3 regions of the Streptomyces sp. NPDC026301 genome follow, and region 1 is predicted to be linked to each of the others. Evidence: predicted binding sites of a transcription regulator. Region 1 holds the regulator's gene; each other region holds the start of a gene.

The links. The regulator HrcA, encoded in region 1, represses chaperone genes, less so after heat shock. The targets are predictions, from matches to a motif close to TTNGCACTCNGNNNNNCNGAGTGCNAA.
Region 2: a site for HrcA is predicted at 5,752-5,778, ahead of groES (co-chaperone GroES). Genes of this name have one in related genera too.
Region 3: a site for HrcA is predicted at 8,868-8,894, ahead of groL (chaperonin GroEL). Genes of this name have one in related genera too.

The regions. Positions count from the first base shown of each region.
Region 1 covers NZ_JBVHPN010000013.1:243,431-253,698, forward strand. Annotated here, with positions in the region: gene ACZ4MH_RS23965 (nitronate monooxygenase) at 1-312, opposite strand, end outside; gene dnaJ (molecular chaperone DnaJ) at 413-1,546, opposite strand; gene hrcA (heat-inducible transcriptional repressor HrcA) at 1,547-2,563, opposite strand; gene ACZ4MH_RS23980 (MBL fold metallo-hydrolase) at 2,837-3,571, shown strand; gene ACZ4MH_RS23985 (DUF3097 domain-containing protein) at 3,611-4,432, shown strand; gene hemW (radical SAM family heme chaperone HemW) at 4,491-5,723, opposite strand; gene ACZ4MH_RS23995 (SpoIIE family protein phosphatase) at 5,791-7,800, opposite strand; gene ACZ4MH_RS24000 (HAMP domain-containing protein) at 7,901-10,268, shown strand, end outside.
Region 2 covers NZ_JBVHPN010000008.1:275,271-285,538, reverse strand. Annotated here, with positions in the region: gene ACZ4MH_RS16530 (alpha/beta fold hydrolase) at 1-105, shown strand, start outside; gene tsaE (tRNA (adenosine(37)-N6)-threonylcarbamoyltransferase complex ATPase subunit type 1 TsaE) at 330-848, shown strand; gene ACZ4MH_RS16520 (hypothetical protein) at 1,024-1,227, shown strand; gene ACZ4MH_RS16515 (hypothetical protein) at 1,389-1,970, opposite strand; gene tsaB (tRNA (adenosine(37)-N6)-threonylcarbamoyltransferase complex dimerization subunit type 1 TsaB) at 2,114-2,803, shown strand; gene rimI (ribosomal protein S18-alanine N-acetyltransferase) at 2,875-3,345, shown strand; gene tsaD (tRNA (adenosine(37)-N6)-threonylcarbamoyltransferase complex transferase subunit TsaD) at 3,338-4,489, shown strand; gene ACZ4MH_RS16495 (THUMP-like domain-containing protein) at 4,526-5,707, opposite strand; gene groES (co-chaperone GroES) at 5,925-6,233, shown strand; gene groL (chaperonin GroEL) at 6,366-7,994, shown strand; gene ACZ4MH_RS16480 (SDR family NAD(P)-dependent oxidoreductase) at 8,087-8,860, opposite strand; gene ACZ4MH_RS16475 (LysR family transcriptional regulator) at 9,107-10,018, shown strand; gene ACZ4MH_RS16470 (WhiB family transcriptional regulator) at 10,115-10,268, opposite strand, start outside.
Region 3 covers NZ_JBVHPN010000005.1:287,183-297,450, forward strand. Annotated here, with positions in the region: gene ACZ4MH_RS10975 (helix-turn-helix domain-containing protein) at 1-703, shown strand, start outside; gene ACZ4MH_RS10980 (DUF397 domain-containing protein) at 693-1,010, shown strand; gene ACZ4MH_RS10985 (Cmx/CmrA family chloramphenicol efflux MFS transporter) at 1,127-2,416, shown strand; gene ACZ4MH_RS10990 (DUF4031 domain-containing protein) at 2,499-2,765, opposite strand; gene ACZ4MH_RS10995 (hypothetical protein) at 2,775-3,137, opposite strand; gene ACZ4MH_RS11000 (MurR/RpiR family transcriptional regulator) at 3,408-4,268, shown strand; gene murQ (N-acetylmuramic acid 6-phosphate etherase) at 4,387-5,328, shown strand; gene ACZ4MH_RS11010 (PTS transporter subunit EIIC) at 5,412-6,998, shown strand; gene groL (chaperonin GroEL) at 7,115-8,740, opposite strand; partial or broken gene ACZ4MH_RS11020 (cold-shock protein) at 9,029-9,233, opposite strand; gene ACZ4MH_RS11025 (MoaD/ThiS family protein) at 9,701-9,979, opposite strand; gene thrC (threonine synthase) at 10,086-10,268, opposite strand, start outside.

The sequences.
Region 1 (10,268 bases):
CGCGGTGTCGCCGAGCTCCGTCTCGTACCAGGTGGCCTCGCCCGCGAGCTGTTCGCGGTAGACCTCGACGGCGGCCGCGTCGGCGAGCTCGGGCTGCGGCATGAAGAGGTTCACGCCGAAGGGGCGGTCGGTCAGCCCGCGCAGCTGCTTGATCTCCTGGTACATGCCGTCGGCCGTCTTGTATCCGGCCGCGAGGAAGCCCAGGCCGCCGGCCGTGCTGACGGCGGCGGCCAGCTCGGGACACGAGGCGCCACCCGCCATGGGGGCCTGCACGATCGGATGGCGGCACAGATCGGTCAGCGCGGTGGGCATGACCACATCGTGTCACGCGGCACGGCCGCCCCTTGAATCGGGGCGACCGTGCCGCGCAGTGCCTTCCCGGGGGACCACCCCGGCCCCCCGGCCTTACTGCCTACCGCCCGTTGAAGGCGTCTTTGAGGCGCGAGAACAGTCCCTGCTGGCCCGGCTGGAACTGCCCGGTGGGCCGCTCCTCGCCGCGCAGCTTGGCGAGCCGGGTCAGCAGCTCCTCCTGCTCGGCGTCGAGCTTGCCCGGGGTCTGGACCTCGACGTGGACGATCAGGTCGCCGCGACCGCCGCCGCGCAGGTGCGTGATGCCGCAGCCGTGCAGCGGGATCGACTGCCCGGACTGGGTGCCGGGCCGGATGTCGACGTCCCGTACCCCGTCCAGCGTCTCCAGCGGACACTTCGTGCCCAGCGCCGCCGCGGTCATCGGGATCGTGACCGTGCAGTGCAGGTCGTCGCCGCGCCGCTGGAAGACCGGGTGCGCGACCTCGTGGATCTCGACGTACAGGTCGCCGGCCGGGCCGCCGCCGGGGCCGACCTCGCCCTCGCCCGCGAGCTGGATGCGGGTGCCGTTGTCGACACCGGCCGGGATCTTGACCGTGAGCGTGCGGCGGGACCGGATGCGGCCGTCGCCCGCGCACTCGGGGCACGGGGTCGGCACGACCGTGCCGAAGCCCTGGCACTGCGGGCACGGCCGCGAGGTCATGACCTGGCCCAGGAAGGACCGGGTGACCTGCGAGACCTCGCCACGCCCGCGGCACATGTCACAGGTCTGCGCCGACGTGCCGGGCGCCGCGCCCTCGCCGGAGCAGGTCGTGCACACGACCGCCGTGTCGACCTGGATGTCCTTGGTCGTACCGAACGCGGCCTCGTGCAGCTCCACGTCCAGCCGGATCATGGCGTCCTGGCCGCGGCGGGTGCGCGAGCGCGGCCCGCGCTGCGACGCCGTGCCGAAGAACGCGTCCATGATGTCGGAGAAGTTGCCGAAGCCCGCGCCGAAGCCGGCACCGCCGGCGCCGCCGCCCTGGGACATCGGGTCGCCGCCGAGGTCGTAGACCTGCTTCTTCTGCGGGTCCGACAGCACCTCGTAAGCGGCGTTGATCTCCTTGAACCGCTCCTGGGTCTTGGGATCCGGGTTCACGTCCGGGTGCAGCTCGCGCGCCAGCCGCCGGAAAGCCTTCTTGATCTGGTCCTGCGAGGCGTCGCGGCTGACACCGAGGACCGCGTAGTAGTCCGTGGCCACTTACGACTCCGCCAGGATCTGTCCGACGTAACGTGCCACTGCGCGTACCGCTCCCATCGTTCCGGGGTAGTCCATGCGGGTCGGTCCGACCACGCCGAGTTTGGCGACTGCCTCGTCGCCCGAACCGTAGCCGACTGCGACGACCGATGTGGAAGTGAGGCCTTCGTGAGCGTTCTCGTGCCCGATGCGCACGGTCATGCTCGAATCCTTCGCCTCTCCCAGCAGCTTGAGCAGCACGACCTGCTCCTCAAGTGCCTCCAGCACCGGCCGGATCGTCAGCGGGAAATCATGTCCGAAGCGCGTGAGATTGGCGGTACCGCCGATCATCAGCCGCTCTTCGGTCTCCTCCACCAGAGTCTCCAGCAACACCGACAGCACTGTCGAGACCGTGCCCCGGTCCTCCGCCTCGAAGGACTCGGGAAGGTCCTGCACCAGCTGCGGGACGTCGGTGAAGCGGCGGCCCACGACCCGGCTGTTCAGCCGGGCCCGCAGGTCCGCCAGGGACGTTTCGCCGAACGGCGCCGGGCAGTCGATCATGCGCTGCTCGACCCGTCCGGTGTCCGTGATCAGGACGAGCATCAGCCGGGCCGGGGCCAGCGACAGCAGCTCGACGTGCCGGACGGTGGACCGGGTCAGCGAGGGGTACTGGACCACCGCGACCTGCCGGGTCAGCTGCGCGAGCAGCCGTACCGTACGGGCCACGACGTCGTCGAGGTCCACCGCGCTGTCGAGGAAGCTGTGGATCGCCCGGCGTTCCGGGACGGAGAGCGGCTTGACGGCCGCCAGCTTGTCGACGAAGAGGCGGTAGCCCTTGTCGGTGGGGATACGGCCCGCGCTCGTGTGAGGCTGGGCGATGAAACCCTCGTCCTCCAGCGCGGCCATGTCGTTGCGGACCGTGGCCGGCGAGACGCCGAGCCGGTGGCGCTCCGTGAGCGCCTTGGAGCCGACGGGCTCCTCGGTGCCCACGTAGTCCTGGACGATGGCACGCAGCACTTCGAGTCTGCGTTCGCTGAGCATCGCGTACACCTCCAGTCCCGCGCTCTCCCCTGGCCTCTGTGGCCGCCTGCCCGGCCGGGGTCCGGCCGGCTGTCCCTGGCACTCGACCGGTCCGAGTGCCAAACCCTGAACCAGTGTACGGCCGGGTAGCACGGCCAGGGCAAGGCCGGGCACCGCGGCACGCGGCCCGGCGGGCCACCGTATCGCGCCGCGGCGGCTCCGTGTCCCCCGGATACGCCCAGGTCAGCCGGTCGGCCGCGGGCGATTTCGCGCTATACGGGCTAGCGTCGCGGTATGCGCACGAGTTGGGAAGAGGCAGGGTGGGAGCGGCTCGCCGACGGGGTCGCCAGGCGCCGGCTGCCGCACTGGGACGCCACGGTCGGCGTCGTGGCCGGTACCACCGGCGTCCTCCTGGTCGATACCGGGTCCGGGCTGGCCGAGGGCGCCGAGCTGCGCCGCCAGGTCCGTGGCGTACTGGGCCGTGAGGTGACCCATATCGCACTCACCCACCCGCACTTCGATCATGTACTGGGCACGGCGGCGTTCGCGGGTGTGACGGTCTTCGGCGCGACCGGCATGGGCGAGCTGCTGCGCCGCGAGCCGGAGGCGCTGCTCGCCGACGCGGTACGGAACGGGGCCGACCCGGACGCGGCGGCCGAGGCGGTGGACACCCTCGTGGTCCCGCAGCACGCGGTCTGCGGCGAACGCACGCTGGACCTGGGCGACCGGCACGTCCTGCTGGCGAACGTGGGTCCCGGGCACAGCGCGCACGACCTGGCGGTGTGCGTGCAGGGCACCTCGGGCGGGCCCGAGGTGGTGTTCTGCGGCGATCTCGTCGAGGAGTCGGGCGAGCCGCAGGCCGGGCCCGACGCGCTCCCCGCCTGCTGGCCGGCCGCGCTGGACCGGCTCCTCTCCCTCGGCGGCGAGGACGCCCGCTACGTCCCGGGCCACGGCGCCGTCGTGGATGCCCGCTTCGTCCGCACCCAGCGCGAGGGGCTGGCCCGCCGCTTCGGCGTGTCGCCCGGGTAGCCCGCACGGGCGACACGCCGCCCGCATATCGTCTGTCGAATGCGCAGCAGACAGTACGGTCCCGACCTCACGCCGCCGTGGAAGAAGCAGCAGCCCGCCCCCGAGGTCCCGGCCGACACCGACCTGGTCGTCGAGGAGATCACCACCGGCTACTGCGGTGCCGTCGTCCGCTGCGAGAAGACGGCCGAGGGGCCGACCGTCACCCTGGAGGACCGCTTCGGCAAACACCGGGTCTTCCCGATGACGCCCCGCGGCTTCCTCCTGGAGGGCAAGGTCGTCACGCTCGTCCGCCCCTCAGCGCAGCCCGCACAGCAGGGCCCGCGCCGCACCGCCTCCGGCTCCCTCGCCGTCCCCGGCGCCCGCGCCCGCGTCGCCCGCGCCGGGCGCATCTACGTGGAGGGCCGCCACGACGCCGAGCTGGTCGAACGCGTCTGGGGCGACGACCTCCGCATCGAGGGCGTGGTGGTGGAGTACTTGGAGGGCATCGACGACCTCCCCACGATCGTCCGCTCCTTCTCCCCCGGCCCCGACGCCCGCCTCGGCGTCCTCGTCGACCACCTCGTCCCCGGCTCCAAGGAGTCCCGCATCGCGGCCTCGGTCACGGACGCGAACGTCCTGATCGTCGGCCACCCGTACATCGACGTCTGGGAAGCGGTGAAGCCGTCCGCGGTGGGCATCCCCGCCTGGCCGTCCGTCCCCCACGGCCAGGACTGGAAGACAGGCATCTGCCGGGCACTCCGCTGGCCGGAGAACACGGGCGCCGCCTGGCAGCGAATCCTCGGCTCGGTCCGCTCGTACAAGGACCTTGAGCCGGCGCTGCTGGGGCGGGTGGAGGAGCTGATCGACTTTGTCACCGCATGAATCAGGCTGAATCCAGCCCGCCCGGCGTTTGAGGGCACGACCTCGCCGGGACGGCGGGTCAGTCCACCAGGTCCCGCACCACCGCGTCCGCCAGCAACCGGCCCCGGAGCGTCAGCACCGCTCGCCCCGCCTCGTACGGCGCTGCCTCCAGCAGCCCGTCCGTCAGGGCGCGTTCCGCCGCCTTCGCGCCCGCCGGGGCGAGGAGGTCCAGGGGGCAGCCCGCCGCGAGGCGCAGTTCCAGGAGGATGCGTTCCACGCGGCGGTCCTCGGGCGCGAGGAGTTCGCGGCCCGCGCCCGGGGAGCGGCCGTCGTTCAGCGCCTGCGCGTACGCGCCGGGGTGCTTCGCGTTCCACCAGCGGACGCCGCCGACGTGGCTGTGGGCGCCGGGGCCCGCGCCCCACCAGTCGGCGCCGGTCCAGTACAGCTCGTTGTGGCGGCAGCGGGCTGCGGGCGTGGTGGCCCAGTTGGAGACCTCGTACCAGGTGAAGCCCGCGGCGGTGAGGGTGTCCTCGGCGATGAGGTAGCGGTCGGCGTGCTCGTCGTCGTCGGTCATCGGGACCTCGCCGCGGCGGATGCGGCGGGCGAGCTGGGTGCCTTCCTCAACGATCAGCGCGTACGCGGAGACGTGGTCGGGGCCGGCGCCGATCGCGGCGTCGAGGGATGCCTTCCAGTCGTCGTCCGTTTCGCCGGGCGTGCCGTAGATCAGGTCGAGGTTGACGTGGTCGAAGCCGGCGGCGCGGGCCTCGGCGACGCAGGCTTCGGGGCGGCCGGGGGTGTGCGTACGGTCGAGGATCTTCAGGACGTGCTGCCGGGCGCTCTGCATGCCGAAGGAGACCCGGTTGAAGCCGCCGGCGCGGAGTTCCTCCAGGTAGCGGGGGTCGACGGACTCCGGATTCGCCTCGGTGGTGATCTCCGCGCCGGGCGCGAGGCCGAATTCGTCGCGGATCGCGGCGAGCATGCGGGAGAGGTCGGCGGCCGGGAGGAGGGTCGGCGTGCCGCCGCCGACGAAGACCGTCTCGACCGGCCGCGGGTCGTCGCCCATGATCTTGCGGGCGAGCCGGATCTCCTCGACGACCGTGGCGGCGTAGTTCTCGCGGGAGGCGAGCGCGCCGCCGGAGCCGCGCAGCTCGCTCGCGGTGTAGGTGTTGAAGTCGCAGTATCCGCAGCGGGTCGCGCAGTACGGCACGTGCAGATAGAACCCGAGCGGCCGCTCGCCCGCTCCGTCCAGGGCGGAGGCGGGCAGCGCCCCGTCCTCGGGCATGGGCTCACCGTCGGGGAGTGCAGAAGGCATACCGCCATTGTCCGGCACGCGGGGAGTGATCCCCTCCGCCGGCCGCTCCTGCCCCCTCTACCCCCCTCTACAAGGCCACCGCCTGCAGCACCAGCAGCGCCAGGTCGTCGTCCGGCGGGGCCGGGTCGAAGGCGTGCACGCGGCGCCGGAGGTGCTCGGCGACGCCGTCGGCGCCCAGGCCCGCGCACTCGGCGAGGGCCTGCGCGAGGCCGTCCTCGTCGTCGAAGAGCCGGCGGCCCGAGCGGCGCTCGGTCACGCCGTCGGTGACGCACAGCAGCGTCTCGCCGGGCAGGAGGTCGAAGGACTCGCTCTCGTACTCGGTCTCCTCCATGACGCCGAGCAGCATCTGGGGCGCGGCGACCGCCCGCACCGTGCCGTCCGTGCCGAGCACCAGCGGCAGCGGGTGCCCGGCGCTGGCCAGCGTGCAGCGGGCGCCACCGGTGCCGCCCGCGTACGGGACGATCTCGCCGTACAGGAGGGAGAGGAACCGCGCCTGCTCGCTCTCCTCGCGGTAACCGGGCTGGAGCTCCGCCTCGGAGCCGGCCGCCACCACCGCGGCGGCCACCGCGGCGACGGAGTCGGCCGCCTCCCGCGCGACCGTGCGGTTCAGCCGGTCCAGTACGTCGCCGACGCCGTACCCCTCGCGGGCCAGCAGCCGCAGCACCGGGCGGGCCAGACCCGTGACGGCCGCGGCCTCCGGGCCGCTGCCGCAGACGTCGCCGAGCATGAAGCACCAGCGGCCCTCGCCCGCCTGGAAGAGGTCCCAGAAGTCGCCGCCCGCCCAGGCGCCCTCGCGCGGCTCGTACACCACGGCCGAGGCCACGCCCGGTACGTCGGGGCGCCGGCCGGGCAGGAGCCGGCGCTGCAGCACCCGGCTGATGCGTTCCTGGCGGCTGTAGGCGTCCGCGGTGGCGATGGCCCGGGCCACCCGCCCCGCCAGGTCCTCGATGAGCGAGACGACCTCGTCGGGGAAGCGGAGCAGTCCGGCCCTGCCTATCAGGAGCGTGCCGTGCCGGCGCACGCCGGAGATCAGCGGGCAGGCCAGGGCCGCGCCGCCGGGGCCGAAGCCGCTGGGCTCGCCGGGCCACGGCCAGGGTCCCGCGCCGATGGGGTGGCCGTCGCCGCCGCGGCCGGTCAGTACCGGCGGGTCCTTCTCCAGCAGCTCGCGCAGCCCGTCGATGCGGCTCTCCGTGGCGTGCCAGACGCGGGCCAGCCGGGACGCCCCGAAGTCCTTGCCGTCGTCCAGCCACACCGCGCACCAGTCGGCCATCCGCGGCACGATCAGCTGCGCGACCAGCGCGGCTACCTGGTCCGCGTCCAGCTGCCCGCTGAGCAGGTCGGACGCCTCGGCGAGGAAGGACAGCGCGCCGTGGTGGATCCGCTCCACCTCGCAGCGGCGCAGCGCGGCCCGCTGCGGCCCGGGCGGCATCAGCTCGGTGGCCGGCGGCCCGCCCGGCCCCCTGCGGTCCGCGTGGAAGATCTCCGCCGGCGGTCCGTACGCCGGCTCCGGCGCGTCCGCCGCCACCCGGAACCACACGGTCTTCAGGGTGCGCCGGTACGTGATGCCCCAGGAGTCCGCGATCGCGCCGACCAGCTGCAGGCCGCGGCCCGCGCCCTCGGCCGTCACGGCGTCGTGGCGGCCGCGCACCGGGCGGGCCGGGTGGTGGTCGGAGACCTCCACGGTCACGGCGGTGTGCGGGCCGTCCCCGTGCAGCCGGCACAGCAGCTCGACGGCGGTGCCGGCGTGCACGACGGCGTTGGTGACCAGCTCGCTGACGAGCAGTTCGGTCTCGTCGGCGACGCGCGTGGTGAGGTACTCGGCGCCGGGCAGCCCGCGGCTGATCCAGTCGGCGAGCGTCGTGCGGACGAACTGCCGGGCGGCGCCGGCGGCGATGGGCGAGCCGGGCAGTCCGACGGCGCGGAAACCGTCGGTTCCGTATGCACCGTCGGCGGGTTGTGATCCGTCGGCCGGGCGGCCGTCGGCGGGCGGGCCGCTGTCCTGGGTGGGGACGGCGGCGGGCCGGACCGTGGCCGGCCTGCGCACCACGTCGTTTTCCGACGGAGTTGTCGTCCTCATTGAGCACTCCCGAGCAGTTCCGCAATCGCGCCGAATGCGCCATCGCCAGAGTGACAGACTGAGCTCACCCATTCGCACCGAGTTACTGAAGTGGGTCACTATGTCGGTCGATTCGGCAGTGCGCGGCGATACGCGGGAGACGGATTCCGGCTGGGTGCGGGCGGCTGATCTGAAGCCGCTGCTCACCGCACTCGCCTCGATGTCCTCGGGCGACTTCCGCACGCGGCTCCCCGTGGCGTACGACGGCGTCCTCGCCGATCTGCACGGCGCCTTCAACGACATCGCCACACGGACGCAGCACCACTCCGACGAGCTGGTGCGGCTGCGCTCCGAGCTGATCCGGCAGGGCCGGCTGGACGAGCGGATGACTGCCAGCCCCGGCCAGGGCACGTGGGCCTCCTCGGTGCTCGCGGCCAACGACATCATCGAGGCGCTGGTGGTCCCGGCGGCCCAGGCGACGAAGGTGCTGAACGCCGTGGCGGGCGGCGATCTGACCCAGCGCGTGGAGCTGCACGACGGGCACCGCAGGCTGCGCGGCGACCGCCGCGGGCTGGGCCGCGCGGTGAATTCGATGGTCGACCAGCTCTCGCTGTTCACCGGCGAGGTCACGCGGGTGGCCCGCGAGTCGGGCAACGAAGGACGGCTCGGCGGCCGGGCCAAGGTCGCGGGGCTGTCCGGGAGTTGGCGGGACGTGACGGAGGCGGTCAACACGATGGCCGCCCGGCTGACCGCGCAGGTGCGGGACATCGCGGCGGTGACGACGGCGGTGGCGCGCGGCGATCTGACGCGTCAGGTGACGGTGGAGGCGACCGGCGAGCTGCTGGAGCTGAAGCTGACGGTCAACACGATGGTCGATCAGCTCTCCGCGTTCGCCGACGAGGTCACCCGGGTCGCCAGGGAAGTCGGTACGGAGGGGCGGCTCGGCGGCCGGGCGCAGGTGCCCGGCGTCTCCGGGGTCTGGAAGGACCTCACCGACAACGTCAACTTCATGGCCTCCAACCTCACCTCACAGGTGCGCAACATCGCCCAGGTCACCACCGCGGTGGCCAACGGCGACCTCAGCCAGAAGATCACGGTCGACGCCCGCGGCGAGATCCTGGAGCTCAAGGAGACCGTGAACACCATGGTCGACCAGCTCTCCGCGTTCGCCGACGAGGTGACCCGGGTCGCGCGGGAGGTCGGCACGGACGGGCGGCTCGGCGGCCGGGCGCAGGTGCGCGGGGTGTCGGGGATGTGGAAGGACCTCACCGACAGCGTCAACTTCATGGCGGACAACCTCACCACGCAGGTGCGCAACATCGCCCTCGTGGCGACCGCGGTGAAGGAGGGCGACCTCGGCAGGAAGATCACGGTCCAGGCCAAGGGCGAGATCCTGGAGCTGAAGACGACGATCAACACGATGGTCGACCAGCTCTCCGCGTTCGCCGACGAGGTCACCCGGGTCGCCAGGGAAGTCGGTACGGAGGGCAACCTCGGCGGCCAGGCCCAGGTCCGCGGCGTCTCCGGGGTCTGGAAGGACCTCACCGACAACGTCAACTTCATGGCCTCCAACCTCACCTCACAGGTACGCAACATCGCCCAGGTCACCACCGCGGTCGCCGACGGCGACCTGTCGAAGAAGATCTCGGTGGCGGCGCGCGGCGAGATCCTGGAGGTGAAGGAGACCGTCAACGGCATGGTCGACCAGCTGCGGGCCTTCGCCGACGAGGTGACCCGGGTGGCCAGGGAAGTCGGTACGGAGGGCGACCTCGGCGGCCGGGCCCAGGTGCGCGGCGCGTCGGGGGTCTGGAAGGACCTCACCGACAACGTCAACTTCATGGCGTCGAACCTCACGACGCAGGTGCGCAACATCGCCCTGGTCGCGACCGCCGTCGCGCAGGGCGACCTGTCGCAGAAGATCGACGTGGACGCGCGCGGCGAGATCCTGGAGCTGAAGACCACCCTCAACACGATGGTGGACACGCTCTCCTCGTTCGCCTCCGAGGTGACCCGGGTGGCCCGCGAGGTCGGCAGCGAGGGCCAGCTGGGCGGCCAGGCCCGCGTCGAGGGCGTCTACGGCACCTGGAAGTCCCTGACGACCAGCGTGAACGAGCTCGCGTCGAACCTCACCACGCAGGTCCGGGCGATCGCCGAGGTGACCAGCGCGGTGGCCTCCGGCGACATGACGCGCAATGTCACGGTCGAGGCCCGCGGCGAGGTAGACGAGCTGAAGAACAACATCAACATGATGGTCTCCAACCTCCGCGAGACCACCCGGGCCAAGGACTGGCTGGACGCCAACCTCGCCCGGCTGGCGGGCCTGATGCAGGGCCACCGCGACCTGGTCGAGGTCGCCGACCTGATCCTGCGCGAGCTGACGCCGCTGGTGAACGCCCAGTACGGCGCCTTCTTCCTGGCCAGCGCCGAAACCGACGAGCTGCGCCTGGACTTCATCGCGGGATACGGCTCCGCACACGACGCCAGCATCG
Region 2 (10,268 bases), on a different contig from region 1:
CACCTGGTCATGCTCGAACACCCGGAACTGGTCAACGACCGCCTGACGTCCCTGGTGGAACGCGCGGCAACAGAAGCACGCAGCTGGCGCCCGGCCCGGGCTTGAGGGCCGAGGGGCGCGGGGGCGCGGCGCTTCCATGGAGAGCAGCGCACGCTGCGCCCACGTAGGGGCGGCCCGCGCAGCGCCTACGGGTGCAGCCCCGCATCCCCCCACCTCGGGGGTTACCCAGGGGTGGGGCGGCGTGCACCTTGCCGGGGGCCGGTGCACCCGAAAGTGCGGTGGGGTGACGCTGGCGCGCGCCGGCTGCCCGGGCTCGTACCATCGGCGGCATGAGCACCACCGACGCCATCACGCAGGTAACCGTCAAGACTCCGGACCGGATGCAGGAGTTGGGCCGCCGGCTCGCCGGGCTGCTGCGCCCGGGTGACCTGGTGCTGCTGAGCGGCGAGCTCGGCGCCGGCAAGACGACGCTGACCCGAGGCCTGGGCGAGGGCCTGGGCGTACGGGGCGCCGTCACCTCGCCGACCTTCGTCATCGCCCGCGTGCACCCCTCCCTGCAGGCCGGCCCGCCGCTGGTACACGTCGACGCGTACCGGCTCGGCGGCGGCCTGGACGAGATGGAGGACCTGGACCTGGACGTGTCGCTGCCGGAGTCGGTGGTGGTCGTGGAGTGGGGCGAGGGCAAGGTCGAGGAGCTGTCCGAGGACCGGCTGCACGTGGTCATCGCGCGCGCCGTGGGCGCGGAGGCGGCCGTGGACGACGCCGAGGACGACGTCCGCGAGGTCACCGTCACCGGCGTCGGCGAGCGCTGGGCGGGCCGCGACCTGAGCGTGCTGCAGGAGCTCTGAGCGGCGCCGGGCGAGCGGCCTGGTGGGACTTCGCCGGTCGGCGGCGTCCGTAGTTTCCGACAAGCCGTCGGGAAGATGTTGCGTCGGCGGTGCCGGGCGTGGTCACATGGAGGGAGAGAGCCGGTTAGGTCTACCTAACCATGCCCGCTCGCCCCAGGATTCCCGGGAGGCATCCATGTCGGCCCACCAGTCCCTCGCCGCGGCGGCCCGCCGCGACGACAGCGAACCGTCTCCGCACCGCCGCGAGGACGGGCCCCGGCCGACCATGAACGAGCTCCTGGCGTCCTGCGCGGCCGCCACCGCGGTCTCCACGCCACCGGACGCCCCCGAGCCGGCCTCGCCCGACGCGAGCGAGAACAGCGGCCGCGACGCCGCGTAGGCGGCAAGCCGGACCCTCGGTGGTCGGCACGCCAATGCCCCGCCGTCGGCCGATGCCTCCGCCGTCCACCGACGGCCCGTTTCCCGCGTAGCCCGTACGAGTGATTCGTAAGCCCGCGCCTCTGCGCTGCGCCGTACGGGTGCGGGCCCGCCTCGCGTGGGCTACGGAACGACGACGACCTTCTTGCCGATCGTCGCGAACTTCCACATCGCCGCGCCGTCGGCCCGCTTCTCGCGGATGCCGCCGGTCTTCTGCTTCTGCTGCTTCTGCGGCGTGCCCGTGCCCGGCTGCGGCATCGAGCCGTCGACCGCCGCGCTGAAGCCGACCACGACGTTGTCGACCGTCGCGAACCGCACGACATTCTCGATCGGAATGCCGTCGGAACCGGTCACGCTCGCGGAGCGCGTGGTCACCGAGTACGCCCCCGGCGCCGGGCTGACCGTGCTGGGCACGACCTCGTACGTCCGCAGGACCTGGTCCTTCGGGCCGACCAGCCACACCCGCCGGGCGTCCAGCGCGTACACCACGCGCTCGCCCGTGCCGGAGTGCGCCGGTACCGCGGTCTCCCGCTGTTCCTTCTCCTTCGCCGACTCCTTGGGCGCGGGGTGCCCCGACGGCGCGGGCGAGACCGCGGCGCCGCCCTTGGCCGCGCGGACCGGCGCCAACGGGCCGGTGGCGTCCGCCGAGGCCTGGAAGGCCAGGAAGCCGACCGCGGCCAGCGCCGCCACAGTGAGAGCCGTCACGATCGAGCTGCTCCTAGCGGCCACCGCCGTGCCACCTTTCCGTACGGTCCGTACGCGTCAGAAGTCCGAAGTCCCCGCACGCAGCGTACCGGCGAGCGCGGTACCCGGCAGGGCGGTGTCCGCCGCGCCGTAGTCTTGAGGGCGTGCTGCTGCTTGCCCTTGACACCGCGACCCCCGCCGTTTCCGCCGCGCTGCTCAGCTGCGACCCCGGCCCGGACGGCGGCCCGGCCGCTCCCCGTGTGCTCGCCGAGGCGCGCGAGGTGGACGCCCGCCGCCACGGCGAACTGCTGCTGCCCGCCGTCGACCGCGTGCTCGGCGAGGCCGGCGTGAAACTCGACGCGGTCACGGACGTCGTCGTCGGCGTCGGCCCCGGCCCGTACACCGGCCTGCGCGTCGGCCTGGTCACCGCCGCCACCTTCGGCGCGGCCCTGGACGTGCCCGTGCACGGCCTGTGCACGCTGGACGGCATCGCGTACGCCTCCGGTATCGAGGAGCCGTTCGTGGTCGCCACGGACGCGCGCCGCAAGGAGGTCTACTGGGCCCGCTACGCCGACTTCCGTAACCGGCTGACCGACCCGGCCGTCGACCGCCCGGCCGACATCGCCGAGCAGGTCGCCGGGGTGCCGGCGGTGGGCGCGGGCGCGCTCCTGTACGACGGCGCCTTCGACGGCGTACGGACGGACGGGCCCGAGTACCAGTCGGCGGCGGCCCTCGGCACGCTCGCCGCCGAGAAGCTGGCCCGCGGCGAGGAGCTGCTGCCGCCGCGGCCGTTGTACCTGCGCCGCCCCGACGCCCAGGTGCCCGCCAACTACAAGGTGGTCACCCCGAAGTGACCGCCCACGCCGGCCGGCCCCCGGGGGCCGGTGACCCGCAGCCCGCCGACCGGCCCGCCACGCTGCGCGAGATGCGCTGGTGGGACATCGAGCCGGTGCTGGCGCTGGAGGAAGAGCTGTTCCCCGAGGACGCCTGGTCCCGGGGGATGTTCTGGTCCGAGCTGGCACACGCCCGCGGGCCCGGCGCCAACCGGCACTACACCGTCGCCGAGCGGGACGGCCGGCTCGTCGGCTACGGCGGGCTCGCCGCCGTGGACGGCACCGGCGACGTCCAGACCATCGCCACAGCCCGCGACCAGTGGGGCTCCGGGCTCGGCGGCCGGCTGCTGACCGACCTGCTCACCGCCGCCACCACCTTCGAGTGCCACGAAGTGCTCCTCGAAGTACGCGTCGACAACCACCGCGCCCAGCGCCTGTACGAACGCTTCGGCTTCGAGCCCATCGGCTTCCGCCGCGGCTACTACCAGCCGGGCAACGTCGACGCCCTGGTCATGCGCTACACCACCGAATCCCTCGTACAAGGAACACCGATCAATGGCTGACGAACCGCTCGTCCTCGGCATCGAGACCTCCTGCGACGAAACCGGTGTCGGCATCGTCCGCGGCCACACCCTGCTGGCCGACGCGATCGCCTCCAGCGTCGACGAACACGCCCGCTTCGGCGGCGTCGTCCCCGAGGTCGCCTCCCGCGCCCACCTGGAGGCGATGGTCCCCACGATCCAGCGCGCCCTGAAGGAGGCCGGCGTCGCCGCCTCCGACCTGGACGGCATCGCCGTCACGGCGGGGCCCGGCCTGGCGGGCGCCCTGCTCGTCGGCACCTCGGCGGCCAAGGCGTACGCGTACGCCCTCGGCAAGCCGCTGTACGGCGTCAACCACCTCGCCTCGCACATCTGCGTCGACCAGCTCGAACACGGCGCGCTGCCCGAGCCGACCATGGCCCTGCTGGTCTCCGGCGGCCACTCCTCGCTGCTGCTCGCGCCGGACATCACCTCCGACGTGCGGCCGCTGGGCTCGACGATCGACGACGCGGCGGGCGAGGCGTTCGACAAGGTCGCCCGGGTGCTGCACCTCGGCTTCCCCGGCGGCCCGGTCATCGACCGGATGGCCCGCGAGGGCGACCCGGACGCGATCGCGTTCCCGCGCGGCCTCACCGGCTCCCGCGACCCCAAGTACGACTTCTCCTTCTCCGGCCTGAAGACCGCCGTGGCCCGCTGGATCGAGGCCAAGCGCGCGGCCGGCGAGGAGGTGCCGGTCGCCGACGTCTCCGCGTCCTTCCAGGAAGCGGTGGTGGACGTGCTGACGCGCAAGGCCGTACGGGCCTGCAAGGACCACGGCGTGGACCACCTGATGATCGGCGGCGGCGTCGCGGCCAACTCCCGGCTGCGCGCGATGGCCGAGCGGCGCTGCGAGGACGCGGGCATCACGCTGCGCGTGCCGCGCCCGAAGCTGTGCACGGACAACGGCGCGATGGTCGCGGCCCTGGGCGCCGAGATGGTCGCCCGGAACCGCCCGCACTCCGCCTGGGAGCTGTCCGCCGACTCCTCCCTCCCGGTCACCGAGCCGCACGTCCCGGCCCCGGAGCACCGTCACCGCCACGGCGTACCGCACAGCCAGGGCCACGGCCACGGTCATGGCCACGACCACGATCACGTGCACGAGATCAGCAAGGACAACCTGTACTCGTGAGCGGCCGTCGGCCGTACTGCTGAGGCGCCGGCCTCCTCATCGAGGCGTCGCCGGCCGGCCGATGAGCATCGTCGGGGCGCCCGCGACGCGGGTGAGGAGGACCGTGGCGGAGTGCGGGCCGCGGAGCTTCACCTTGCGGCGGAGCTCCTCCGGCTCGACGGCGGAGCCGCGCTTCTTGACCGTCAGCACGCCGATCTCGCGCTCCCGGAGGAGTGCCTTGAGCTTCTTGAGGTTGAAAGGCAGCTCGTCGGTGATCTCGTAGGCGGCGGCGTACGGGGTGGGGCGCAGCTCGTCGGCGGTGACGTACGCGATGGTCTCGTCGATCAGGCCGCCGTCCAGCTCCGCCGCGACCTCCGCGACCAGGTGCGCGCGGATGACGGCGCCGTCCGGCTCGTAGAGGTAGCGGCCCACCGGGCGCACGGCCGGGTCGGGGAGCGGCGCTGTGGTGTGCAGCGCGGCGCCGGAGGGGAGCAGGGTGGCCCGTACCGAGCCCGGGTCCGTGCCGAACCAGAGCACGGCCTCCTTCACGTCGCCGCCGTCCGAGATCCACTCCGCGGCGGCGTCCTCGGGGATCGCCTCGTGCGGGATGCCGGGGGCGATCTTGAGGGCGGCGTGCGGGGCCTTGCGGGCCGCCTCGATCGCCCAGGAGAGCGGTGGGGAGTACGCCTCCGGGTCGAACACGCGGCCGCGGCCGCCCCGCCGCGCCGGGTCCACGAAGACGGCGTCGTACGGGCTCGTGTCGATCTCCGTGACGTCTGCGCAGCGCACCTCGATCAGGTCGGCCAGGCCCAGCGCCTCGGCGTTCGCGCGGGCCACCTCGGCGGTGAGCGGGTCGCGGTCCACGGCCAGGACCCGGATGCCGGCCCGGGCGTACGCGATCGCGTCGCCGCCGATGCCGCAGCACAGGTCGGCGACGGACCGTACGCCGAGCGCGGCCAGCCGCGCGGCGCGGTGGACGGCGACGGTGCGGCGGGTGGATTGCTCGACGCCGTTCGGGGTGAAGAACATCCGGTACGCGTCCTCGGCGCCGAACTTCGCGACTGCCCGCTGCCGCAGCCGGGCCTGCCCGAGTGCCGCGGAGACCAGTTCGGCCGGGTGCTCGCGGCGCAGCCGGGTGGCGGTGGCGAGTTCCTGCGCGGGGTCGTGGTCGCGGAGGCCGGACAGCAGCGCCCGGCCCTCGTCGGTGAGCAGCGCGGAGAAGGAGTCGAGAGGGTTCACCCGGCCCATTCTGGGGCAGGTCACGGATCTCTTTCGAAGCCACGTTGGCACTCCGCTTGACCGAGTGCTAACCGCGTCATAGTCTCGGCGCTGGCACTCACCACTGGAGAGTGCCAAACACAGCGACGGGCAGGTCCGGCACCCGCGACGACGGATCCACCTGGTCGCCACCTCAGACAGTTAACCCCGTGAGATCTCCGAAGGGGGAGGTCGGATCGTGACGACCGCCAGCTCCAAGGTTGCCATCAAGCCGCTCGAGGACCGCATTGTGGTCCAGCCGCTCGACGCCGAGCAGACCACGGCTTCGGGCCTGGTCATTCCGGACACCGCCAAGGAGAAGCCCCAGGAGGGCGTTGTCCTGGCCGTGGGCCCGGGCCGCTTCGAGGACGGTAACCGTCTTCCGCTCGACGTTTCCGTCGGCGACGTCGTGCTCTACAGCAAGTACGGCGGCACCGAGGTGAAGTACAACGGCGAGGAGTACCTCGTCCTCTCGGCCCGCGACGTTCTCGCGATCGTCGAGAAGTAAGCCGGGAGTCCGGGTTCACCTCGGACACCAGTACTGCACCCAGCTTTTCTGATCTGCGCCCCTGGTTCCCGCGTCTCACCACCCGGGGCAGGGGCGCATTTCGTTGAGAGTACGACTAAGGACACGTAACTCATGGCGAAGATTCTGAAGTTCGACGAGGACGCCCGTCGCGCCCTCGAGCGCGGCGTCAACAAGCTTGCCGACACGGTCAAGGTGACGATCGGCCCCAAGGGCCGCAACGTCGTCATCGACAAGAAGTTCGGCGCCCCCACCATCACCAACGACGGTGTCACCATCGCGCGCGAGGTCGAGGTCGACGACCCGTACGAGAACCTCGGCGCCCAGCTGGTGAAGGAGGTGGCGACCAAGACCAACGACATCGCGGGTGACGGCACCACCACCGCGACCGTCCTGGCCCAGGCCCTGGTCCGCGAGGGTCTGCGCAACGTCGCCGCCGGTGCCTCCCCGGCCGCCCTGAAGAAGGGCATCGACGCCGCCGTGAAGGCCGTGTCCGACGACCTCCTCGCGACCGCCAGCCCGATCGACTCCAAGTCGGACATCGCCGCCGTGGCCGGCCTGTCCGCCCAGGACAAGCAGGTCGGCGAGCTCATCGCCGAGGCGATGGACAAGGTCGGCAAGGACGGTGTCATCACCGTCGAGGAGTCCAACACCTTCGGCCTGGAGCTCGACTTCACCGAGGGCATGGCCTTCGACAAGGGCTACCTCTCCCCGTACATGGTCACCGACCAGGAGCGGATGGAGGCCGTCCTCGAGGACCCGTACATCCTGATCCACCAGGGCAAGATCGGCTCGATCCAGGACCTGCTGCCGCTGCTGGAGAAGGTCATCCAGGCCGGCTCCTCCAAGCCGCTGCTGATCATCGCCGAGGACGTCGAGGGCGAGGCCCTGTCGACCCTGGTCGTGAACAAGATCCGCGGCACCTTCAACGCCGTCGCCGTGAAGGCCCCCGGCTTCGGTGACCGCCGCAAGGCGATGCTCGGCGACATGGCCACCCTCACCGGTGCGACCGTCATCGCCGAGGAGGTCGGCCTCAAGCTCGACCAGGCCGGTCTGGACGTGCTGGGCACCGCCCGCCGCGTGACCGTCACCAAGGACGACACCACCATCGTCGACGGTGGCGGCAACTCCGAGGACGTGCAGGGCCGCGTCAACCAGATCAAGGCCGAGATCGAGTCCACCGACTCGGACTGGGACCGCGAGAAGCTCCAGGAGCGCCTCGCCAAGCTCGCCGGTGGCGTCTGCGTCATCCGCGTGGGTGCGGCCACCGAGGTCGAGCTCAAGGAGAAGAAGCACCGTCTGGAGGACGCCATCTCCGCGACCCGCGCCGCGGTCGAGGAGGGCATCGTCTCCGGTGGTGGCTCCGCGCTCGTCCACGCCGCCAAGGTGCTCGAGGGTTCGCTCGGCAAGGAGGGTGACGAGGCCACCGGTGTCGCCGTCGTCCGCCGCGCCGTCGTCGAGCCGCTGCGCTGGATCGCCGAGAACGCGGGCCTCGAGGGTTACGTCATCACCGCCAAGGTCGCCGAGCTCGAGAAGGGCAACGGCTTCAACGCCGCCACCGGCGAGTACACCGACCTGGTGAAGGCCGGCGTCATCGACCCGGTCAAGGTCACCCGCTCCGCCCTGGAGAACGCCGCCTCCATCGCCTCCCTGCTGCTCACGACCGAGACCCTGGTCGTCGAGAAGCCGGCGGAGGAGGAGGCCGAGGCCGGCCACGGCCACGGCCACGGCCACTCGCACTGAGTGCAGTAGCTCCGCACCGAGGCCCGGCACCCCGCGAAGGGGAGCCGGGCCTCGGGCTTTTCCGGTACGTGCGGGCTGCTGCCGGGTGAGCGCTACTGCGGCCCGTACTTGCGTCCCGTCCGGGACGTGACGCCGCCCAGGAGGTTGCGCGGGGCGAGCTTCACGACGCCCATCATGGCCTTGTAGCGCGGGTCGGGGATGGAGAGGGACTTGCCGCGGGCGAGGTCCTTCATCGCCGCGTCGACCAGCTTGTCGGCGTCCAGCCACATCCAGTCGGGGATGTTGTCCGTCCCCATCCCGGCCCGCTCGTGGAATTCCGTACGGACGAAGCCCGGGCACAGGGCCATCAGGCGCACCCCGCTGCCGGCCAGGTCGCGGGCCGCGCCCTGGGTGAACTGCACGACCCACGCCTTGCTCGCGCCGTACGTGCCGCGCGGCACGAAGGCCGCGACCGAGGCGACGTTGACCACGCCGCCGCGCCGCCGCTCGCGCATCCCCTTCACCGCCGCCGAGGTCAGCCGCAGTACCGCCTCGCAGTGCACCTTCAGCATCGTCAGCTCGTCGGCCATGGGCACTTCGAGGAACTCGCCCTTGTTGCCGAAGCCCGCGTTGTTGACCAGCAGGTCCACCGGGTGCCTGGTGTCACCGAGCCGTTCCTCGACGGCCGCGATGCCCTCCTCCGTCGCCAGATCGGCGACCAGCACCCCGGCCTCGATGCCGTGCCGGTCGTGCAGCTCGGCCGCGTGTTCGCGCAGCTTCTCCTCGTTACGGGCCACCAGCACCAGGTTGTGCCCGTCGCCCGCCAGCCGGCGCGCGAACGCCGCCCCGATGCCCGCCGTCGCTCCCGTGACCAATGCAGTCGTCATAAGAGAACGCTATCGGCACGGTGGTCCGCCGCCCGCCCGGGCACCCGCCGTACGGGCGACCGACCCGCCGTCAGCTCCCTCGCCCCGTCCGGTACTTCGGAGCCCGCGCACGGTGTACTTCCGGCCCACTGGTGATGGGATTCGCGCCGAATGTTCCGGCGGTTTCCGCTGTCGTACGGTGGGTGATGCGCCAAAGCGGCGAGTGATTTATCCGAGCTCGCCCCAAGTGATGCTTATGCTTGAGGCATGATCGAGGCTCGTCATCTCCGCGTGCTCCGCGCCGTCGCGCGGACCGGTTCCTTCTCCGCCGCCGCGCGCGAGCTCGGCTGCACCCAGCCCGCCGTCTCCCAGCAGATGAAGGCGCTCGAACAGTCGGCGGGCACGCCGCTGATCATCCGTGCCGGCCGCGAGATGCGGCTCACCGAGGCCGGCCAGGCCCTCGTGCGGCACGCCGCCGGCATCCTCGCCGGGCTCACCGCCGCCGAGGAGGAGGTCGCGGCGATCGCCGGGCTGCGCGCCGGGCGGGTCCGGCTGGTGTCCTTCCCCTCGGGCAGCTCCACGCTGGTGCCGACCGCGCTGGCCGCGATGCGCGCCGCGCACCCCGGTACGGGGGTCTCGCTGGACGAGGCGGAGCCGCCGCGCTCCATCGAAATGCTGCGCGGCGGCGACTGCGAGATCGCGCTGGCCTTCCGGTATCCGGAGGTGCCGGGCGCCGACCCGGCGGCCGAGTCGGAGTGGGACGACCTGGTCGTGCGGCGGGTGCTCACCGACCGGCTGGTGGGGCTGGTGCCCGAGGAGCACCGGCTCGCCGGCGAGGGGCGCGCCGGCTTCGCCGAGCTGGCGGACGAGCCGTGGATCGCGGGCTGCCCGCGCTGCCGCCGCCACCTGGTCACAGTGTGCGAGCGCGCCGGGTTCACGCCGCGCATCGACTTCGCCACCGACGACTACCCGGCGGTGATCGGGCTGGTGGGCGCGGGCCTGGGCGTCGCCGCTCTCCCGGAGCTGGCGCTGGCCTCGGTACGGCCCAAGGCGGCGCGCACGATCCGGCTGGAGCCGGTCGTGCAGCGCGAGATCGTGGCGCTCACGCTGCCGGACCTGGCGCAGGTCCCGGCGGTGGCGGCGATGCTCGACCAGCTGGCGGCCGCGGGCCGCCGCTGATCTGCACCGGTACCGCTCTCCCGGCGGTACCGGCCGCCGCACCGCGCGGGGCGCGGCAGCGGCGCAGAAACGTTACGTCTGTTCGGGTGGACGGCGTCACCCTCTGTACAGCGTGGCCGGGTTCGAGCCGCCGGCCGGCACGAGGCGGTGCCGCGCCCGGCCCATCAGCTCTTCCCGCTCGTCCTCGGTCAGTCCTCCCCACACGCCGTAGGGCTCGCGGACGGCCAGGGCGTGGGACGCGCATTCGGCG
Region 3 (10,268 bases), on a different contig from region 1:
GTTCATCGGCCAACTCGAGTCGGGCGCACGGCGGATACAGGGGGAGTACGCACGGCGGATAGACGAGATCCTCGGCACGGACGGGTTCTTCGAGCGGAACGTCGAGGCCGCCCAGCGGTCCCGCTATCCGGAACACTTCGCGGACGCCGCCGAGTACGAGGCGATGGCGATCTCGATCAGGGAATACGCCCCGCTGCTCGTCCCGGGGCTGCTGCAAACGGAGGAGTACGCGCGGGCCGTGTTCCGGGCGGTGCACCCGGTCGCCCCGGAGGGGGTCATCGACGATTTACTGTCCGCGCGGCTGGACCGGGCCCGCGTCCTCGAGGATCCAACAACCCCCTTGTTCTGGGCGGTGCTCGACGAGAACGTGCTGCGCCGCCCCGTGGGCAGTCCGGCCGCCATGCACACCCAGCTCACTCATATCGCGGCACTCATGCGTCGGAATCGCGTCATCGTGCAGGTGCTGCCGTACGCGGAGGGCGCCCACGCGGCCCTCGAAGGTTCGCTCAAGCTGATGGCATTCGCAGATGCACCGCCCGTCGTGTACCTACAAGCCCTTGCAACAGGGCAAATGTTGGACGAGCCTTCGCATGTGGAACGGTATGGATTGGCTTACGATCTCGTCCGGGCCGCTGCACTGTCACCCGAAGCGTCCCTCGTACTGATCGAGTCGGCGGCGAAGGATCACCGAGATGGTTATTGATCAACACACGTTCCACCCCGCGCGGCACGGTGCCGTTCACGGGGCGGGCCACGGTGCGCACAGCACCGCGGCCCGCCGCCCGGCACACCGCGCGCTCGACCTCTCCACCGTCAGCTGGCACAAGAGCAGCTACAGCGGCGGCAGCGGCGGCGACTGCGTGGAGATGGGGCACGGCGCGCCGGGCGCGGTCCCGGTGCGCGACAGCAAGAACCCCTGGGGCCCGGCGCTCGTCCTGCCCCCGGCTGCCTGGTCGGCGTTTGTCACGGCCGTACGGGACGGCGTCCTGGAGCGGGCCGCGGACGCCTGAGCCGGGCTGTCGGCGGTCGGCGGTCGCGGCGGCGCGGATCACCGGGAATGTCAGGCGTGTTCACGCTGTTCATGCGTGTCATGCCTGTCCCTCCTGATCGCGCCGAACGCGCCCGTATGCCCATCGCCGTCTACATCCTCGGACTGTCCGTATTCGCCCTGGGGACCTCCGAGTTCATGCTCTCCGGGATCCTCCAGCCACTGGCCCGGGACATGCACGTCTCGATCCCCCGGGCCGGGCTGCTCGTCTCGGCGTTCGCGATCGGCATGGTGGTCGGCGCTCCGACGCTGGCCGCCGCCACGCTCCGCCTCCCGCGGCGCACGACGCTGATCGCGCTGCTCGCCGTCTTCGGCGTCGGACAGGTCGCGGGCGCGCTCGCGCCCTCGTACACGGTGCTCTTCATCTCCCGAGTGGTGAGCGCGCTGGCCTGCGCCGGGTTCTGGGCGGTCGGCGCGGCCGTGGCCGTCTCGCTCGTGCCGTTCACGGCGCGCGCCCGCGCCATGGCCGTGATGGTCGGCGGGCTGAGCATCGCCAACATCGCGGGCGTGCCGGCCGGCGCACTGCTCGGGCAGAGCGCCGGCTGGCGCGCCGCGTTCTGGGGCGTGGCGGTCCTCTCCGCGATCGGCCTCGTCGGCGTGGTCGCCCTCGTGCCGCGTACGGAGGTGCCTACGGGCGAGGACCGTCCGCAGCTCCGCCGGGAGCTGACGATCTACCGCGACAAGCAGGTCTGGCTCGCACTCACCGCCACCGCGCTGAACGGCGCCGCGGTCTTCGCCCTCTTTTCGTACCTCTCCCCGCTGCTCACCGACACCGCCGGGCTCGCCGAGAGCTGGGTGCCCACGGTGCTGGCGCTCTTCGGCGTGGGCGCGCTCATCGGTACCTACATAGGCGGCCGGATCGCCGACGCGCACCTCTTCCCGACCCTCTTCGGGGGCATCATCGCCTCCACCCTCGTACTGGCGGTGCTCGCGCTCACCGCGCACAACTCCGTTGCCGCGATCGCGCTGTCCCTGATGCTGGGCGTCACGGCGTTCACCACGGCCCCGGCCCTGAACGCCCGGATGTTCAACGTCGCCAACGCCGCGCCGACGCTGGCCGGCGCCACCACGACGGCCGCCTTCAACATCGGCAACACGCTCGGCCCGTGGCTGGGCGGCCTGGTCATCAGCGCGCACTGGGGCTACCCGGCCGTGGCATGGACCGGTGCCGCGCTGGCGGCTGCCGCCGTCGTCGCGACGGGCTTCGCCTTCCGGATCCAGCGCTCCACGGGCGCGGCCTCCCGGCTGGTCGCGTCCTCGGAGGAGCACCTCCTGCACGAGGCCGGCCGCCCGGACGAGGCCGCGGCGGACGACCGTAGCGCCACAGCGGACGACCGCAGCGCCGCGGCGGGCGGCAAGCGCCTCTGATCGAAGGCTCCGCGCAGCGGGCGGGGCGGCCCAGTTCAGCCGGTGCCGCCCCGCCTTGCTGGATCGGACCATACGAAAGCGGTCAGATCCGGCGGTTTTTCGGACGACGCAGACCCGCGGCCGTCAGGCGGCGCACCAGCTCCTTGCTGCCGATCTCGACCGCGCCCGCCCGTACGGCGTCGGCGTACCGTTCCGCCGGCAGGTCGTAGTGATCGCGCTCGAACGCCCGCCGCGGCGCGCCGATCCGGGCCGCGAAGGCGTGCAGCTCCTCGAACGACGCGTCGCTCACCAGATGCGACCACAGCCGGCCGTGCCCCGGCCAGGTCGGCGGATCGATGTAGATCGCCACGCCGCTCCCTCAGCTCCCCAGGGGCCCGGCGAGCGAGCCGACCCGGGCCACCGAGACGGCCGTCTTCGGGCAGACCCAGTGCGGGTCGGGCCCCAGCTCCGGCTCCACGTCCAGCGCGTGCGGGTCCCCGCCCTCGGTGCACACCGGGCACAGCGGCCAGCGGCCGTACCGCTCCAGCAGGGAATCCTGGACGTCCTGGGCGACGAGCCCGGCGACGAATTCGACGCCCTCCGGCCACTGCTCGACCCACCACCGCCGGTGCGCGACCGCGTCCTCCACCAGCGAGACGATGTCCGCGTCGGCGACATCGCCCGCCATCAGATCCGCGATCACCAGGGCCCGTGCGGCGTGCAGCGCCTGTTCCAACTCCATGTGCCCATTGTCGCGCGTACGCGCCGAAGTCCCACACGCGTTCCCGTCGTCCCGGCGTCGTCCCTGCGGCACGGAGTTGTCCACAGGCCACAGAGAGGTATTGACGCCACCGGTGACTGAAATTACTTTTCAGAGGTGAGCACCAGACTGAAGGAAACTTTCAGCGGCGCGGGTTCCGCCGCCCCGACCACGTCCGGCGCGACCTCCAGCGCGGCCTCCGGCGCCGCCCGGCGGCCGCAGCCGGAGCGGACCCCGCCCGCGCCCGCGGCCCTGGCCGCGAAGGTGCGGACGCTGGCGCCGTCCATGACCCGCTCCATGCAGCGGGTCGCGGAGACCGTCGCCGGCGACCCGGCGGGCTGCGCCGCGCTCACCGTCACCGCCCTCGCGGAGCGCACGGGCACCAGCGAGGCCACCGTCGTCCGCACCTCCCGCCTGCTCGGTTACCCGGGCTACCGCGACCTGCGGCTGGCGCTCGCCGCCCTCGCGGCCCAGCAGGCCGCGGGCCGCGCGCCCGCCGTCACGGCGGACATAGCGGTCGACGACTCGCTCACGGACGTGGTCACCAAGCTCGCGCAAGAAGAGCAGCAGTGCCTCGCCGACACCGCGGCCGCGCTGGACACCACCCAGCTGGAGGCGGCCGTGGGCGCGCTCGCCGGCGCCCGCAGGATCGATGTGTACGGCATCGGCGCCTCCAGCCTCGTCGGCCAGGACCTGGCCCAGAAGCTGCTGCGCATCGGCCTGATCGCGCACGCCCACTCCGACCCGCACCTCGCGGTGACCAACGCCGTGCAGATGCGGACCGGCGACGTCGCCGTCGCGATCACCCACTCCGGACGCACCACGGACGTCATAGAGCCGCTGCGGGTCGCCTTCGACCGCGGCGCGACGACCATCGCGGTCACCGGCCGCCCGGACGGCGAGATCGCCGCGTACGCCGATCACATACTGACCACGTCCACGGCCCGCGAGAGCGAGCTGCGCCCGGCGGCCATGTCCTCGCGCACGAGCCAGCTGCTCGTCGTCGACTGCCTCTTCGTCGGCGTCGCCCAGCGGACGTACGAAACGGCGGCGCCCGCCCTCTCCGCTTCGTACGAGGCCCTGGCGCACCGCCACTCCCCCCGCACCCGCTGACCGCCGCGCGCCCCGCCGCGAGGCGGCACCGCCCCACCCGCTGACCGCCGCGAGGCGGCACCCCCCCGCCGCGAGGCGGCACCCCCACCCGCAGCCGTACTCGGAGAGCCCCCACGCCATGACTTCCACCGCTGACCACACCGCCCTGCGGGCCCAGCTGGACACCCTCACCACCGAGGCGTTCCGGCCGGAGCTCGCCGAGATCGACCGGCTGACCACCCTGGAGATCGCCCGCACGATGAACGGCGAGGACGCCACCGTCCCCACCGCGGTCGCGGAGCAGCTGCCGCGGATCGCCGCCGCCATCGACGGCATCGCCGCCCGCATGGCCCGCGGCGGCCGGCTGATCTACGCCGGGGCCGGCACGGCCGGGCGGCTCGGCATCCTGGACGCCAGCGAGTGCCCGCCCACCTTCAACACCGACCCCGAAGAGGTGATCGGGCTGATCGCGGGCGGCCCGCCCGCGATGATCACCGCCGTGGAGGGCGCCGAGGACAGCAAGGACCTGGCCGCCGCCGAGCTGGACGCGCTCGGCCTGACCGCCGAGGACACGGTGGTCGGCATCTCCGCCTCGGGCCGCACGCCGTACGCCATCGGCGCCGTCGAGCACGCCCGCGCCCAGGGCGCGCTGACCGTCGGCCTGTCGTGCAACGCCGGCTCCGCGCTCGCGGCCGCCGCCGACCACGGCATCGAGGTCGTCGTCGGCCCCGAGCTGCTGACCGGCTCGACCCGCCTGAAGGCCGGCACGGCCCAGAAGCTGGTCCTCAACATGCTCTCGACCATCACGATGATCCGGCTGGGCAAGACCTACGGAAACCTGATGGTCGACGTCCGCGCGTCCAACGACAAGCTCCGGGCCCGTTCGCGGCGCATCGTCGCGCTCGCCACGGGCGCGTCCGACACGGAGATCGAGGAAGCCCTCGCCGCCACCGACGGCGAGGTGAAGAACGCCATCCTGACCATTCTCGGCTCCGTGGACGGACCCACCGCGGCCCGCCTGCTCGCCGACTCCCGCGGCCACCTGCGCGCCGCCCTCCAAGCCGCCGCCCAGGAAAGCTGACCACCCGGCGCCCTCCTCCCCCGGGGAGGCGCCGCTGCCCCGCGCCCCCGCGGCGCATCCTCCGACAGAACAGCGCCTCGCACATGACCTCTGCATCTCCCCAGGGGAACTCCGGCTCCCCGGACAAGAACCGCGCCACCGCCGCCGCGCTCCTGCCCCTCGTGGGCGGCGCTGCCAACCTCACCTCCATCGCCCACTGCATGACCCGGCTCCGCCTCGGCATCAAGGACCGTTCGCTGGTCCAGGACGACGCGCTCAAGGCGCTGCCGGCCGTCATGGGGGTGGTCGAGGACGACACGTACCAGATCGTGCTCGGGCCCGGCACGGTCGCCCGCGTCACGCCCGTCTTCGAAGAGCTGGTCGAGGAGGAGCGGGCGGCCGGCGCGGACGGGCCGTCGCCCGCCCCGGCCGCCGGCCCGGACGGCGCGGCGCCCGGCTCCCCCGACTCCCCCACCACCGCCGACGAGCTGGCCGCTCAGGGCGCCGCCATCAAGGCACGCCGGAAGGCGGCGAACGCCACCCCCTTCAAGCTGTTCCTCCGCAGGATCGCGAACATCTTCGTCCCGCTGATCCCCGCCCTCATCGGCTGCGGCATCATCGCCGGCATCAACGGCCTGCTCACCAACCTCGGCTGGCTGCCCACGCTCGTCCCCGCGCTGGCCGCCATCGCCTCCGGCTTCATGGCCCTGATCGCGGTGTTCGTCGGCTTCAACACGGCGAAGGAGTTCGGCGGCACACCGATCCTCGGCGGCGCCGTCGCGGCGATCATCGTCTTCCCCGGCGTCGCGAACATCACCGCCTTCGGCCAGAAGCTCTCCCCCGGCCAGGGCGGCGTACTGGGCGCACTGGGCGCCGCGGTACTGGCCGTGTACATCGAGAGATGGTGCCGGAAGTGGGTGCCGGAGTCGCTGGACGTGCTCGTCACGCCGACCCTCACGGTCCTGTTCACCGGCCTGGTGACGATCTTCGGCCTGATGTACGCGGCGGGCGAGGTGTCCGCCGCGATCGGTACGGCCGCCAACTGGCTCCTCGCCCACGGCGGCGCGTTCGCCGGCTTCGTGCTCGGCGGCCTCTTCCTCCCGCTGGTGATGCTCGGCCTCCACCAGGCCCTCATCCCCATCCACACCACCCTCATCGAGCAGCAGGGCTACACCGTCCTGCTGCCGATCCTGGCGATGGCGGGCGCGGGCCAGGTCGGCGCGGCGATCGCGGTCTACCTCCGGCTGCCGCGCAACGGCTCGATCCGTACGACCATCAAGTCGGCGCTCCCCGCCGGCTTCCTCGGCGTCGGCGAGCCGCTGATCTACGGCGTCTCGCTCCCGCTCGGCCGGCCGTTCATCACCGCCTGCGTCGGCGGCGCGTTCGGCGGCGCCTTCGTCGGCCTGTTCAACCAGCTCGGCACGGCCGTCGGCTCCACCGCCATCGGCCCCTCCGGCTGGGCGCTCTTCCCCCTCCTCAAGGGCAACCACGACCTGGGCGCCACGGCCCTCATCTACGCCGTCGGCCTGCTCGCGGGCTATGTCGTCGGCTTCCTGGCCACGTACTTCTTCGGCTTCAGCAAGCAGCTGCTCGCCGACCTGAACACGGGCGCCGAGGAGGCGCAGGCCCCGCCCCCGGGTGAGGGCCGGCCGGGCACCCACGGCCCGGCCAAGGAGCCGGCGTCCGTCTGAGCCGGCGTCCGTCCGACCGACCGCCGAAAACGCCCGAGGGCGGCACCCCCGCGATGGGGGTGCCGCCCTTGGTCCGTACAGCGCTGAACAGCTGATCCGTTCCCGGAAGGGGTGGATCAGAAGTCCATGTCACCGCCCGGCATGCCGCCCGGGGCGCCGCCGGCGGCGGCCTTCTCCGGCTTGTCGGCGATGACGGCCTCGGTGGTGAGGAAGAGCGCCGCGATGGAGGCGGCGTTCTGCAGCGCGGAGCGGGTGACCTTGGCGGGGTCGATGATGCCCTCGGCGATCATGTCGACGTACTCGCCGGTCGCGGCGTTCAGACCGTGGCCGACGGCCAGGTTGCGCACCTTCTCCACCACGACGCCGCCCTCGAGGCCGCCGTTGACGGAGATCTGCTTCAGCGGGGCCTCCAGGGCCAGCTTCACAGCGGCGGCACCGGTGGCCTCGTCACCCTCGAGCTCGAGCTTCTCGAAGACCGAGGAAGCCTGCAGCAGGGCGACGCCACCGCCGGCGACGATGCCCTCCTCGACGGCCGCCTTCGCGTTGCGAACGGCGTCCTCGATGCGGTGCTTGCGCTCCTTGAGCTCGACCTCGGTCGCGGCACCGGCCTTGATGACCGCAACACCGCCGGCGAGCTTCGCCAGGCGCTCCTGCAGCTTCTCGCGGTCGTAGTCGCTGTCCGAGTTCTCGATCTCGGCGCGGATCTGGTTGACGCGGCCCTGAACCTGCTCGCTGTCACCGGCACCGTCGACGATGGTGGTCTCGTCCTTGGTGATGACGACCTTGCGGGCGCGGCCCAGGAGGTCCAGACCGGCGTTCTCGAGCTTGAGGCCGACCTCCTCGGAGATGACGGTGCCACCGGTGAGGATGGCGATGTCGCCGAGCATGGCCTTGCGGCGGTCACCGAAGCCCGGGGCCTTCACGGCGACGGACTTGAAGGTGCCACGGATCTTGTTGACGACCAGGGTCGACAGGGCCTCGCCCTCGACGTCCTCCGCGATGATCAGCAGCGGCTTGCCCGACTGCATGACCTTCTCCAGCAGCGGAAGGAGGTCCTTCACGTTGGAGATCTTGGAGTTGACGATCAGGATGTACGGGTCGTCGAGCGACGCCTCCATACGCTCCATGTCGGTGGCGAAGTACGCCGAGATGTAGCCCTTGTCGAAGCGCATACCCTCGGTGAGCTCGAGCTCCAGACCGAAGGTCTGGGACTCCTCGACGGTGATGACGCCTTCCTTGCCGACCTTGTCCATGGCCTCGGCGATGAGCTCGCCGATCTGGGTGTCGGCGGCGGAGATGGAGGCGGTGGAGGCGATCTGCTCCTTGGTCTCCACGTCCTTCGCCTGCTCCAGCAGAGCGGCGGAGACGGCCTCGACGGCGCGCTCGATGCCGCGCTTCAGAGCCATCGGGTTGGCGCCGGCCGCGACGTTGCGCAGGCCTTCGCGGACCAGGGCCTGGGCCAGGACGGTCGCGGTCGTCGTGCCGTCACCGGCGACGTCGTCCGTCTTCTTCGCGACCTCCTTGACCAGCTCGGCGCCGATCTTCTCGTACGGGTCCTCGAGCTCGATCTCCTTGGCGATGGAGACACCATCGTTGGTGATCGTGGGGGCGCCCCACTTCTTCTCAAGGACGACGTTGCGGCCCTTGGGGCCAAGGGTGACCTTGACGGCGTCGGCGAGCTGGTTCATCCCGCGCTCGAGACCGCGCCGTGCCTCCTCGTCGAACGCGATGATCTTGGCCATGTGAAGTGGTCCTCCCGGACAGGGGTGGATTGCTCCGGACCGCGCCCGCGCCCGCGACGGACGGTCTGCGTGCCGTGTGGTTCCTTGCCCCACCCGGCCTGCGGACCTCGCTGACCCGATCCAAGTTCTGTCACTCTCACTGGGAGAGTGCTAAGCCCAATGATTAGCACTCGACCCCTCCGAGTGCAAGCTTGGGAACAGAGAAGCGCCTCCGCACCCGCGCACAACGAGAGGCCCGTGCCCCCCTCAGGGGACACGGGCCTCCGTACGCTGCAGTCGGTCGGCGCTTCAGCCGGCCACGCGAACCATGTCCGCCTGCGGCCCCTTTCTGGCCCTGCGAGATCTCGAACTCGACCCGCTGACCTTCCTCAAGGGTGCGGTAACCGTCCATCTGGATCGCGCTGTAGTGGACGAAAACATCCGCACCACCGTCGACCGCGATGAAGCCGTACCCCTTCTCCGCGTTGAACCACTTGACGGTGCCCTGAGCCATTCCTAACTCCCCTATTGCTGGCCCTTGCGCAGGACCGCACTCCGCGGACCCGGGTCAGACCTCACCCCCAAGGAGGGTGTGCGCCGGAACGCGTCGACCGCCGCTGAATGTATCTGCACCGATGCCCAGCGCAACAGGTCAATCGGACGAGAATTCTGCCCACGACCATTCGCCGATTTACGGCGAAGTCTCAATAATTCTGGGCAAGCCGGGCCGGGCATAGCTCATCAACACGACAAAATGCGCACACAGTTTGGGCACATCTTGTCGCGTTCTCATATGCGTCAGGCACGCGCGCGAAGAGGATTCACCTCAACTGTATCGCCTTTAACGACATGGAATCGCCCCGTCCGCTTTCGCTGCGGACGGGGCGATTCCAGGAGTCGTATGCCGTCACCCACGAGACGGTGCACAGGGGGCGCACACGGGGCGCACAAAGGGGCGTGCGCCGGGCGACGAGAGGCTTTTCAGCAGCCGCCGGCCACCGCGGGGATGATCGAAACGCCGGCGCCGTCCGGAGTCGGCGTCTCCAGCCCCTGCTCGAAGCGCACGTCGTCGTCGTTGACGTAGACGTTCACGAAGCGGCGCAGCTTGCCGGTGTCGTCCAGGACGCGGGCCGCGATGCCGGTGTGGTTCTTCTCCAGGTCCGCGATGACCTCGGAGAGGTTCGCGCCCTCGGCGGAGACCTCGGCCTTGCCGTCGGTGTAGGTGCGGAGAATGGTGGGGATGCGGACGCTCACGCTCATGGGGTTCTTCTACCTTCCAGGTTCCGGGAAAACGAGTACAAAGGCTCCGCGGCGCGGCGGAGCGGGGAGGCGGCGCGGGCCCGCCGACGGGCCCGCCGGAACCCCACTACTTGTCGAGGCCGGCCTCGCGGAACGCGTCCAGGCTCGGGCGGATGGTCGCGGTCGGGCCGGTGGTCGGCGCCACGGCGTCCAGCGTCTTGAGCCCGTCGCCGGTGTTGAGGACGACGAGGGACTTCGCCGGGTCGATCTGCCCGTTCTCGATGAGCTTCTTGGTGACGCCGACGGTCAC